One region of the Rummeliibacillus sp. TYF-LIM-RU47 genome, then DNA from elsewhere that is predicted to be linked to it. Evidence: riboswitches for the same ligand, from Rfam matches in the RefSeq annotation. Region 1 holds a riboswitch; each other region holds the start of a gene.
What was found. A riboswitch is a leader RNA that binds a small molecule or an ion and turns the genes downstream of it on or off. The one in region 1 is predicted to bind S-adenosylmethionine.

Region 1 (3,199 bases):
GTTCCAGGAATTTTGGAAGTGAAGCCAGATAAGAAATGATACATCGCTTGCTCTTTTGTTAATTTACTGATTGGAGGCAATACGCCAAACGCATCAGCTGTTAAGAAAATAATTGTTTTAGGGTGACCACCTACAGATGGACTTGCAATATTTTCGATATTTTGGATTGGGTATGCAGCACGTGTATTTTGAGTTAATGTAGTATCATCATAGTCAGGTATACGTGTTTCTGGATCAATCGTTACATTCTCAAGCACTGTGCCAAATTTGATAGCATTATAGATTTCAGGTTCTTTTTCAGCAGAAAGGTTGACTGTTTTCGCATAGCAGCCTCCTTCAATATTGAATACTCCATTGTCTGACCAGCCGTGCTCATCATCACCAATTAATTTGCGATTGCTGTCAGCAGATAAAGTCGTTTTACCTGTACCGGATAGGCCGAAGAATAATGCTACATCGCCTGATTCACCAACATTTGCAGAGCAGTGCATAGACAGAATACCTTGTTGTGGTAATAGGTAATTCATAATGCCGAAGATTGATTTTTTCATTTCGCCAGCATATTCTGTGCCGCCGATTAAAATAATGCGTTTTTCTAGAGATACGAGAATGAATGTTTCAGAAGATGTTCCGTCTACTGCTGGATCAGCTTTAAAGGTAGGAGCAGAAACAATAGTGAAATCTGCTTCATGTTCTTCTAATTCTTCAGCTGTAGGGCGGATGAATAATTGATGTGCAAATAAATTATGCCATGCGAATTCGTTCACAACACGAATGCCAAGACGGGATGAAGGGTCAGCACCCGCAAATCCTTTGAAAACAAAAATTTCTTCTTTTTCTTTTAAATAGTCTACTACTTTCGTATATAATGAATCGAAAACTTCTGAAGAAATAGGTTGATTGATTTTGCCCCAATCAATTTTGTCTTTAGAGGATTCTTCTTCTACCATAAATTTATCTTTAGGAGAACGTCCTGTATATTTGCCAGTTACTGCGCGAACAGCACCATCTACCGTTAAGATTGCTTCTCCACGTGAAGTTGCTTTTTCCACTAATTGTGGAACTGAAAGCTGTTCTAAAATATTGCGCCCTTGTAATAAATCATTCAGTTCATTCGCAATTTCTACTGAATTCATCTGTGTACGTACCATCCTTTTTATATTATTACCCTTGCTAAGTGGGTGAGTATTAATCATTTCGAGAATTAGTATAACACATTAAGCGTATTAGTCTATACTAATAACTCGTTATTTTTTAAAAGTTTTCTATATAAATTAATTCATTAATTTACTTTACGAAAACGCTTAACTACATCACACAACAAAATTCATCAAAAATCAACTTTTTTCTTTATTTTTCATCGAAAATTTGACTTTCTTGTTCAATTCGCTTACTATATGCTATAGAACGGATACTCTTATCCCGAGCTGGTGGAGGGTCAGGCCCTAAGAAACCCGGCAACCTGCATTTTATCAAGTGTTAAATGTGCTGGTGCTAATCTGATGCAAGGAATATTCCTTGAACGATAAGAGTGAAAGGTGCTTACGAAACATATCCTTTCCTCATTGTGCGAATGAGCGAAAGGTTTTTTTGTGTAAAAATTGAGGCAAATTGATTTTGTTTCATATTAATATATAGCATGTATGTAAGGGCACTTTCTATATCCTCGTGTTTAAAAAGCAGCTAAAGCTTGGCGTTTAATCCATTTAAACGGACATGGGTAATGAGTACCGTATCACTTTCGAGAGGATCTCGTTGATTTAGGAGGAAACCAACCAAATGACTAACAGAAGATTATTTACTTCAGAAAGCGTAACAGAAGGACATCCAGATAAAATTTGTGACCAAATTTCGGATGCCATTTTAGATGCCATTATTGCAAAAGACCCGAATGCGCGAGTTGCATGTGAAACAACTGTCACAACAGGCCTTGTCCTTGTTGCAGGAGAAGTGACGACCTCAACATACGTTGACATCAAAGGAATTGTAAGAGATACAGTAGCTGAAATTGGTTACACACGCGGTAAATACGGTTTCGATGCAGAAAACCTAGCAGTACTTGTAGCAATTGGCGAACAATCACCTGATATTGCACAAGGTGTAGACCAAGCACTGGAAGCTCGTGAAGGAAAAATGTCAGATGCAGATATCGAAGCAATTGGTGCAGGGGACCAAGGGTTGATGTTCGGCTATGCTTGCAATGAAACACCTGAGTTAATGCCGCTTCCAATCAGCTTAGCGCACAAATTGGCACGTCGTTTAACAGAGGTTCGCAAGACAGGTCAACTTGCATACTTGCGTCCGGATGGAAAAACACAAGTAACAATTGAGTATGATGAAAACAACCATCCAGTGCGTGTGGATACAATTGTTATCTCAACTCAACATGATGAAGATGTAACCTTAGAACAAATTCAACAAGATCTTAAATCAACAGTAATCAATAATGTAGTGCCAGCTGAATTACTGGATGAAAACACAAAATACTTCATTAACCCAACAGGCCGCTTTGTAATTGGTGGACCAAAAGGGGATGCAGGTCTTACAGGTCGCAAAATCATCGTCGACACATACGGTGGGTATGCGCGTCATGGCGGCGGTGCATTCTCAGGGAAAGATGCAACAAAAGTGGACCGATCTGGAGCATATGCAGCACGTTATGTAGCTAAAAATATTGTAGCTGCAGGCTTAGCAGAGCGCGCAGAAGTTCAATTAGCTTATGCGATCGGTGTAGCTCAGCCAGTTTCTATCTCTGTAGATACATTTGGTACAGGAAAGGTCACAGAAAGCGAATTAGTAGAAGCCGTGCGTGAGACATTTGATTTGCGTCCTGCAGGCATTATCAAAATGCTTGATCTTCGCCGTCCAATCTATAAACAAACAGCGGCTTATGGACACTTCGGTCGTGTTGATTTAAATGTACCTTGGGAAAATACAGATAAAGCTGAAGAATTGAAAGCTAAGTTTAAATAAATTGAATTTCATGCTATGGAGGTTTTTCCTCCTTGAAGCGATAAGCTGATTCTTATGAGAACCCTGTCACATTTGTGATAGGGTTTTTGGTTTTTATTCTCCATTATTCTTAATAGGGTGTGAACAAACCATTCTTTAAAAATAAAATGAAGACAAAATAAAAACCGTGCACACAGAGATGAATATAATTTCGGTTCATAACCTTTTCTCTCTTTGAATAAGTTAA
Region 2 (3,199 bases), 2.2 Mb from region 1:
CTGGCCAACTGTACCGAAACCTAATATAGCAACCTTTACCTTTTTCAAAAAACCGCCTCCATTCTCTTAATCAATTAATCTACATACTGATGATTTTAGCTTACACAGAGTATGTTTACAAGATAATTCCTCCCATAAAAGACATATGTATTTACAGTGTGTTCATTCAATTCAAAATGAAAAGAGTGACAAGACAATCCATCACTCTTTTCTTTATTTATTTAAAAATCTTAGGAAATGCTGCTATTTCCCTGAGGCGAAGTGAAACTCATTAACAAATTATTTTGCTGCAACTTTTGGGCTTACCTTTGTGAATGCTTCTTCTAGTGCAGAGATGATATCATCGATTGCTTCTAACCCAATAGATAAGCGAATTAATTCCTCTGGCACGCCTGATTTTTTCAACTCTTCACTGTTTAATTGTTGATGAGTAGTAGAGGCTGGATGAATAATCAATGAGCGGGCATCTCCTACATTTGCCACGTGGCAGAACAATTCGACATTGTCGATAAATTCGCGTCCAGCATCTCTGCCCCCTTTAATTCCAAATGTAAGAACAGAGCCATAACCATTCTTTAGATATTTTTTGGCAAGAGGAGCGAATTCGCTATCAGAGAAGCCGTTGTATCCTACCCATTCCACCTGAGGATGCTGACGTAAGTATTCAGCTACCTTTCTAGCATTTTCATTATGATAAGGCACACGAAGATGCAGTGTTTCAAGACCCTGTAATAACTGGAAGGCAGCATCTGGGCTAAGCGTTGGCCCAAAGTCGCGCAGCAATTGTACGCGCAGGCGTGTAGTGAAAGCTGCATTACTCACATCAATGCCATATCGGATGCCATGATAGGATTCATCTCTTTCTGTATAGTCAGGGAATTTACCTCGTGTCCAATCAAACTTGCCTGCATCCACCACAACACCACCGATTGTCGTACCGTGCCCGCCAATCCACTTAGTCGCAGAGTGAATCACAATATCAGCACCATATTCGATAGGATTGCATCCAATCGGTGATGCAAATGTATTGTCGATGATTAGAGGGATTTCGTGTCGATGGGCAACATCCGCAATACTTTCGATATCTGCTACTGAAAGACTAGGATTACCAATCGTTTCAACATAAATCGCTTTTGTATTTTTTTGGATTGCACCTTCAAAATCTTCAAGCTTCCGTTCATCTACAAATGTAGTATTGATTCCGTATCGTGGCAAAGTATTGGCAAATAAATTGTACGTTCCTCCATATACACTCGCAGCTGAAACTATATGATCACCAGCACGCGCTATATTTAAAATAGAAAATGAAATGGCCGCCATGCCTGATGATAAAGCAACCGCTGCTGTTCCACCTTCAAGCAGGGCTACTCGTTTTTCAAAGACATCAACAGTAGGATTCATGATTCGAGAATAAATGTTACCTGGCTCTTCCAAGGCGAATAATTTCCTTGCATGCTCTGTATCATTAAACCTATAGGCTGTAGTTCGGTATACCGGCACTGCAATTGCACCAGTTGTAGGATCAGGCGTTTGGCCTCCACGTACTGCTAAAGTCTCTTTACGAAATTCTGTCATTCTAATTCCCCCTAATATAGTTTGAGATGGAAATCTGAGGCATGTGGCAAGGATTTTCCAAAAGAAAAACCCTTCTTCACATAAGAAGAGGGTCATTAGCATTTTCCTCCCCTTATCTGTCAGATCCGCAATAAAGAATCTGTAGGAATTAGCACCATGTAAGATAACTTACTGGTTGCCGGGCATCGCAGGGCCTTTCCCTCCGCCACTCTTGATAAAGGTAATTTATTCTGTTCCATCTTGTTGTTGTAAGTATAGGTATTGCATTTTAAAAAGTCAATACTATTTTTTGATATTTCTAAATATTACATACAAGCGGATTCGTTTCGCTAGTCATTTCCTACAATTTCTCCTATAGTTAATTAAAGAAATCCACAAAATAGGAGTTGTTCTACAGATGGTTAAAGATTTATTGCGTAGCCATTCATCTGTTCGAAAATATACAGGTGAAGAGATACCAAAAGAGGTTGTACGAGATTTAATTGAAACAGCACAAATGGCTGCTACCTCACATTTCATCCAAGCATACAGTGTCATCTGGGTAACTGATGCTGACAAAAAGAAAAAATTAGGCGAGCTCTCTAACAATGAGTTCCAATTCAAAACAGCAGGTGCTTCTTTCTTATTCTGCGTTGACTTCAAGCGTTTGGAGGCTGCCGGCAAAAAGCAAGGTGTAGAAATTGTGGCTGATTCTGCTGAAAACCTTCTTGCAGGCGTAGCCGACGTAGCGCTATTTGCACAAAACTTTGTTATTGCTGCTGAATCAGAAGGATACGGTATTTGTTATATTGGCGGTGCGCGTAATAACCCAGCTGAGATCAGCGAATTATTCAATCTGCCTGAACACGTTTTCCCTATGTTCGCCATGACAATCGGAAAACCGACGAAAAGAAATGAAACAAAACCAAGACTTCCACTGGATGCCGTGCTGCATGAAAATAGCTATGATGAAGAAAAATACGATACATTACTTGATGAATATGATGCGACATTAGAAGAATACTACCAACATCGTTCATCGAATCAAAAAATGTCGAATTGGACAAAACAAATGGCTGATTTCTTAGTTGAACAGCGTCGTCCATTTATCAAAGACTTTCTTGCAACCAAAGGATTTACTTGGAAATAGAAAAAAGCTCTATAAGGTTTTTGGCTTTCGTCTACCTTATAGAGCTTTTTTAATTATTTTTCTTCGATTCCCTCTATAACCATTTCTTTTACTGGTAAAAAGACTTCGCTTGAATTCACATATTTCAGCTTTACAGTGTCACCTTCTTTCAGATAGACGGCGAGAGGAGCCACTTCTGAACTCACAATATAATTTTCTTTATTATCTAGCAAGAAGGAAACAGTAGTGAAATCCCCATTCTTTTCTTTATAAACGCGGACTATTTTTCCTTGAGCTTCTTTTTCTTCTGCTTCAGATGTTCCTTTTAACGAACTGTTGCCAATTCGGGAGATAATTGTTTTATATTGCCTTAATGCTTCATTTGGAGTTGCTGCAGATACTGAAAGTTCAGGCCTTGCTGCAGACACAATCGAGTAATTTTGCAGGAAGCCATTGGAATCTAATACTGGTACAAGCCAGCTAGCTTCACCGTAAAAATTGTAGATAATCGGCATA
Region 3 (3,199 bases), 550 kb from region 1:
AAGGCAGAGCCAAAAGCACAGGGAAAAGCCTTTCCTTCTATCATCATCTTTTGAAAAGCTTTCTTTACATCCCCTTCAAGCAGAGATTGGTTGAAATATTTTTCAAGTATTTCTTCATCTCTCTCTGCTACCCATTCAATCAGTTGATCTGATACTCTACCATTTGTAAATTCGTTTGTTATTGGAACAAAGTTCTTTGACAAGTTTTGCCGCAACTCATGTAAAACTGCCTCACCATTTGCTGTATCTGCATCCATTTTATTAATAAAAATAAAGGTGGGGACGTCATGTTTTCTAAGTAAAGACCAAACTGTTTCTGTATGTCCCTGTACACCATCTAAAGCGCTAACAACAAGTATGGCATAATCCATTACAGCAATTGCTCTCTCCATTTCTGGAGAAAAATCGACGTGCCCTGGCGTATCGATAATGGTATATGTATCGTCTTCCATTTCAAGCCTTCCTTGTTCTGCAAAAATCGTAATGCCCCGTTCTCTTTCAATGGCATGATGGTCTAGAAAAGCATTTTGGTGGTCCACCCGCCCTCGTTCTTTTATGCTATTAAATTGATATAATAAATTTTCGGATAAGGTGGTTTTTCCAGCATCCACATGCGCTAAAATACCAATAGTCACAAACACATATAATCCTCTTTTCTTGTATCTTCTTTCGTCTATTATAACAAATAGAAAGATAAGCAATAGAGAATGAGAGTTAACCTATGCCCATTCATAAGGTGTTTCTTGATAAACATAGTAGTTAAGCCAGTTTGAGAACAAAAGATGTGTATGCGAACGCCAGGTATTTAACGGCTGATTATTAGGGTTATCGTCTGGATAGTAATTACTCGGTATAGCTATGTCATTACCCCTAGCCAAATCGCGTTTGAATTCTTCACTTAAAGTTTCAGCATCATATTCTAAATGACCTGTTACCATAATCATTTTTTCGTCGTTTGATATAGCAATAAACAAACCTGCTTCTTCTGATTTAGAGAGTACAGATAAATTAGGATGTTCCTCCACTGCGTGAACCGAAACAGAAGTATGGCGTGAATGTGGTGCTACAAACACATCATTAAACCCTCGTATTAGTTTTGCTGTTGACTCTTGAACAGTATGCTGAAAAACACCAAAACATTTTTGATCTAATGAGTATTTATCAATTCCATAATGATAATAAAGCGCTGCTTGCGCTCCCCAGCATATATGAAGTGTTGTCGTGACATTAGTTTTGGACCACTCAAGAATTTCTTTCATCTCTTCCCAGTAATCCACCTCTTCAAAGGCCAACGTCTCAACTGGAGCACCTGTAATAATTAATCCGTCAAAACGAAACTCTTTTACTTCATTAAATGTTTTATAGAATGTATCTAAATGAGATTTGCTAACATTTTTAGAGATATGCGTAGCGGTATGTAAAAATGTAACAGTAACCTGTAATGGTGTATTGCCTAAAAGTCGAAGAAGCTGCAGTTCGGTTTTTTCTTTCTCGGGCATTAGGTTTAAAATAGCAATGTTAAGCGGTCGGATATCCTGTTGATTTGATCTACTTTCATCCATGACAAAAATCTTTTCTTTTTTTAATAATTCCGTTGCCGGCAAATCTTTCGGAATATTAATTGGCATTAAATAACCCCCTTTTCTTTATAAAACAAAAACCCCTTTTCCTTACAAGAAGAAAAGGGGCATTGATATGCGTGCACTCTTATCTTCCAAGATTTAATCTTGCAGGATGTAGCACCTTTCTGCATACACAGAGGTTGCTGAAGCGTCATAGGGCCTTCCCCTCAGCTTCTCTTGATAAGAAATATAAAATTATATTGATCGTAACATAATTATTATAAAAATTCAAATAATTAAAAACTATAAATTAAACTTTTGGATTGATTCAGAAAGTTTGTTATTCAAGTGTGAAAGCTTCTCTGCCGAATTTAAAACTGCTTCAATTGCTGCCAATTGTTCGGAAGAAGAGGCACTTACTTCCTCACAAGCTGCAGCTGATTCTTCAGAAGTGGCTGTCATCTCTTGAATCATGTCTATTACTTCATCTTTATAGCTTGTGATCTTAAATGTGTCATTTGAAATATTATCAATAGCCTCTTCTAACTGTAAAACTAAAGAAGAGATATTGTTAAACAATTCACTAGTAGAATCTACCACAACCAACTGATCTTGAAATTTGTCTTTCGTAGAATGCATTTGTTCAGTGACTATTTTGGATTCTCTTTGCAGAGCCTGTACTGTTTCTCTTACTTCTTCTGTGGCTTTAGCTGTTTGCTCAGCTAATTTTCTTACTTCTTCTGCTACAACTGCAAACCCTTTCCCTTGATCACCAGCTCGAGCCGCTTCGATGCTTGCATTTAAAGCCAACAAATTCGTTTGATTTGAAATATTTCGTATGGTTTCCATTACTGTATCAATAGAGAGTATTTGTTTTTCCAAAGATGCAATTTTTTCCGCCATACTAATTAGATTACTTTCCCAGCTAGAAAAGGCAGCCTGAAATTGTTCCATTTGAGATTGACCTTCTTTGTTAACTCCTTGTGCTTGTTCAGCAATGTCTTGCATTGATATTGTCTTATTCTTTATTTGGTTAATTTGATTACTTAAAGCATTAGCATGTTCAAATGCAAGATCTGACTTTTCAGCTGAGTTACTCACTCCTTTAGCAATCTCTCCAATTGCAGCAGTCACTTCTTCGCTCGAAGCTGTTGTTTCTTCGACAAGCTTGTTAAGTTGCTGAGAGTGGTGGCCTACTTCTTGCGATGTTCCATTTACCACTTGAACAATGGATTTCATGCTGTTTATCATGGAGTTAAAATCATTCGATAGCTGTCCTACTTCATTAGAACCATTATAGGTTGCAGCAACATTTAAATCTCCGCCAGATGCCTTGTCCATTAACTTTCTTAAAACAGCAATAGGTCTAGTAATTGAAGAAATAATAAGAATTAAGACAATAAATAAAAGGGCTAATAATATAATAGAAAAAATAAGAAAGAAGTTTCTTATATCGTGTGCTGCCTGTTCTACTTTTTCCTTTTCATAAACAGCAGCGACCTTCCAATTCAAGTTAGGTAATGTGTTATACACCGTAATCATTTTTTTGCCTTGATTTGATGCTTCCACCACACCAACCTTCTCTTTGTTTACCATCATTTTTTTCACATAGCTGTATCGGCTTAAGCTTTTGCCTT
Region 4 (3,199 bases), 680 kb from region 1:
ATCCCCTGGCTTACACGCCGATAGAATCATAGCTAAGATACCAATCGATGTTCCATTGACTAAAAAATACGCCGCTTTTGCCCTAAAAGCTTCTGCTGCTAACTGTTGTGCCTCTTGAATGACTGATGACGGATGGCTTAATAAATCCAATTCTTTCATCGAATTGACATCCATTTTCATCGTAAAGTCACTAAAGACATCGTTTAATGGGCTTTTTAAAGCTCCCATTTTATGCCCCGGCACATCAAAAGGGGTGGTATTTTTCTTTGCATAGTTAACAAGCGCTTCAAACAACGGCATCCGTTCTTGGGAACAAATATCATATTTTTCGTTAAGGATTTCTTGCAGCACTTGTGCCATTAACGAGTTGCTCCTGCTAAATCGCCTGCAACGGCTTCCCTTAAAGCACTTACTTTATCAAGCTGTTCCCATGGCAAATTTAAATCATGTCGCCCAAAGTGTCCATATGCTGCTACCTGTTTGAACTGAGGATTCCGAAGATTAAGCATATTGATAATTCCTCCAGGTGTTAAATCGAATGTCTTGCGAATAGCTTGCAGTAGTTGATCTTTGTCTACGGTTTCTGTTCCGAAGGTATCAATTGCGATACTTATTGGCTCACTAACCCCTATTGCATAAGAAAGTTGGATTTCACAACGTTTGGCAAATTTAGCAGCTACAATATTTTTAGCAACATAACGAGCTGCATAAGCTGCTGAGCGGTCTACTTTTGTACAATCTTTCCCTGAAAATGCGCCGCCTCCGTGTTTTGCTGCTCCTCCATAAGTATCCACGATAATCTTACGGCCGGTAAGACCTGCATCGCCATGTGGTCCTCCAATAACGAAACGCCCTGTTGGATTGATTAATGTATTTACATCTTCATTCATTCCAAATGTGCGAATTGTTTCTTGTACAATCTGTTCGTTTATATAATTCTTGAATTCAGCCATATTTACATCTTCATCATGCTGAATAGAGAGTAATATTGTTTCTATTCTTGGTTTAGTCGGATTTGTATAGTCGATCGTCACTTGAGATTTCATATCTGGGCGTGCCCATTTAAAGTCTCCAATTTTTCTTAAGAAAGAAGCTTTTTTCATCAAGGTATGAGCGATTTCAATTGCAAGCGGCATATATGTTTCTGTTTCATCCGTTGCATAGCCAAACATTATCCCTTGATCTCCTGCTCCAATCTCCTTTAGATCACTTGAAGAATCGACACCCATTGCAATATCTGGTGATTGTGTATGAACAAGTACTTGAATATTGCAAGTATGTCCGTCAATACCGAATTGTGCATCACTGTAACCAATCTCAAGTAGTGTGTCACGAGCAATTCTTTCAATATCTAATATGGCAGAAGTTGTGATTTCTCCCCCGATAATAACCATATTTGTTGTAGTAAATACTTCACATGCAACTCTTGAAAATGGATCTTGAGCTAAAGCTGCATCTAATACAGCATCCGAGATTTGGTCTGCGATTTTATCGGGATGTCCTTCTGACACAGATTCCGAAGTAAATAAAATTTTTTCAGTCAATATAATCCTCTCCTACTAAAAAATGTAAATATTAGCATACAAAAAAGCTCTCCAACCATTAGAAGGAAAGCTTCGATTAATATCAACTGCTTATCCTCTTATCGTTCACAAAACTTTGTACATTTTGTGCTCAGGTTGAGCCCCATGAACTGATAAATATCAGTTTGGTTTGCCACCGTATCTTAGACCCCTCGTCTCAACGGTTTTTAATAAGAGCAACTTTATTTTGCTAAGGCTTATAGTAATTGAATTCTTTTTGACTGTCAATCTATTTTTAAAACTTTTTTATTTTGTTGAATTAAAAATCTACTAAAAAAGCCCTCAATAATGATAAATAAAACCCCAAAACTCTTTTAACACTTAGAGTTTTGGGGTTCTCACGATAGAAAATTAGCGGTTCGGTACTCGAAGGACACGCATGGCATTTAACACAGCTAGCAATGTAACCCCAACGTCAGAGAATACTGCTTCCCACATAGTGGCAATGCCAAAGGCACCTAATAGCAGGAATATACCTTTCACACCTAATGCAAAGAGAATATTTTGCCACACAATCACTCGTGTCCGTTTTGCAATACCTATAGCTGCTGGTATCTTAGAAGGTTCATCGGTCATTATAACGATATCTGCTGCTTCAATCGCTGCATCTGATCCTAATCCTCCCATTGCCATTCCGACATCAGCACGAGCTAATACAGGTGTATCATTGATACCATCCCCAACAAAAATTAACTTTTCTTTAGAATTTTTCTGGGCATCAATTTTTTCGATTTCTTCTACTTTGTGTTGCGGCAATAATTCAGCATGCACCTCATCAAGCCCAAGTTTCTCGCCCACAGATTTCGCTACAGATGCTGCATCACCAGTCAGCATGATGGTCTTTTTTATGCCTAGTTCTTTTAAAGAACGAACTGCTTGAACAGAATCTTCTTTTAGTTCATCTGCTATAACAATATACCCAGCATAATTACGATTTAGGGCAATATGAACAATCGTTCCAATCTCACTAGGTTCCTTGAATGCTATGTTTTCTTTGTTCATTAGTTTTGCATTTCCAGCTAAAATTTCTTTCCCATCAACTGTTACTGCAGTACCGTGGCCTGAAATTTCATTGTACTCTTGTATATTGTCAACGCTTAATTCTTTCCCATATGCATTTCGTATTGACTGTGCGATCGGGTGATTGGAATGAGTTTCAGCAAAAGCAGCATATTCCAATAGGTCTTCTTTCGAAATATTACCAGATGGGCAAATGGTCGTGACTTCAAATACGCCTTTGGTTAAGGTACCCGTCTTGTCGAACACAACATACTTCACATTATTTAGAGCTTCTAAATAGTTGCTTCCTTTGACCAAGATACCCATCTTAGATGCTGCTCCTATTCCCCCAAAGAATCCTAATGGAATAGAAACCACCAACGCACAAGGACAAGAGATAACTAAGAATACCAGCGCCCGATAAATCCAATCCGAAAAAGTTGCGCCATTTAACAATAGCGGTGGTATGAAAGCTAATGCAGCAGCTACAATAACAACAACCGGTGTGTAATAACGAGCAAATTTCGTAATAAAATTTTCGGTTGGTGCTTTTCGACTGCTAGCATTTTGTACGAGATCTAGTATTTTAGAAACTGTCGACTCGCCAAATACCTTAG

Region 2: another riboswitch for S-adenosylmethionine. It lies ahead of F0527_RS00205 (O-acetylhomoserine aminocarboxypropyltransferase/cysteine synthase family protein); the one in region 1 lies ahead of metK (methionine adenosyltransferase).
Region 3: another riboswitch for S-adenosylmethionine. It lies ahead of metA (homoserine O-acetyltransferase MetA); the one in region 1 lies ahead of metK (methionine adenosyltransferase).
Region 4: another riboswitch for S-adenosylmethionine. It lies ahead of metK (methionine adenosyltransferase); the one in region 1 lies ahead of metK (methionine adenosyltransferase).

The regions. Positions count from the first base shown of each region.
Region 1 covers NZ_VVIR01000001.1:2,209,780-2,212,978, reverse strand. The annotation lists gene pckA (phosphoenolpyruvate carboxykinase (ATP)) at 1-1,136, opposite strand, end outside; SAM riboswitch class I at 1,415-1,532, shown strand; gene metK (methionine adenosyltransferase) at 1,780-2,973, shown strand.
Region 2 covers NZ_VVIR01000001.1:24,125-27,323, reverse strand. The annotation lists gene F0527_RS00210 (homoserine dehydrogenase) at 1-48, opposite strand, end outside; gene F0527_RS00205 (O-acetylhomoserine aminocarboxypropyltransferase/cysteine synthase family protein) at 280-1,575, opposite strand; SAM riboswitch class I at 1,685-1,796, opposite strand; gene nfsA (oxygen-insensitive NADPH nitroreductase) at 1,973-2,704, shown strand; gene F0527_RS00195 (YrzE family protein) at 2,758-3,199, opposite strand, start outside.
Region 3 covers NZ_VVIR01000001.1:1,655,392-1,658,590, forward strand. The annotation lists gene F0527_RS08335 (GTP-binding protein) at 1-641, opposite strand, end outside; gene metA (homoserine O-acetyltransferase MetA) at 720-1,628, opposite strand; SAM riboswitch class I at 1,705-1,809, opposite strand; gene F0527_RS08345 (methyl-accepting chemotaxis protein) at 1,866-3,199, opposite strand, start outside.
Region 4 covers NZ_VVIR01000001.1:1,528,818-1,532,016, reverse strand. The annotation lists gene F0527_RS07745 (aminotransferase class I/II-fold pyridoxal phosphate-dependent enzyme) at 1-360, opposite strand, end outside; gene metK (methionine adenosyltransferase) at 360-1,547, opposite strand; SAM riboswitch class I at 1,640-1,760, opposite strand; gene F0527_RS07735 (heavy metal translocating P-type ATPase) at 1,935-3,199, opposite strand, start outside.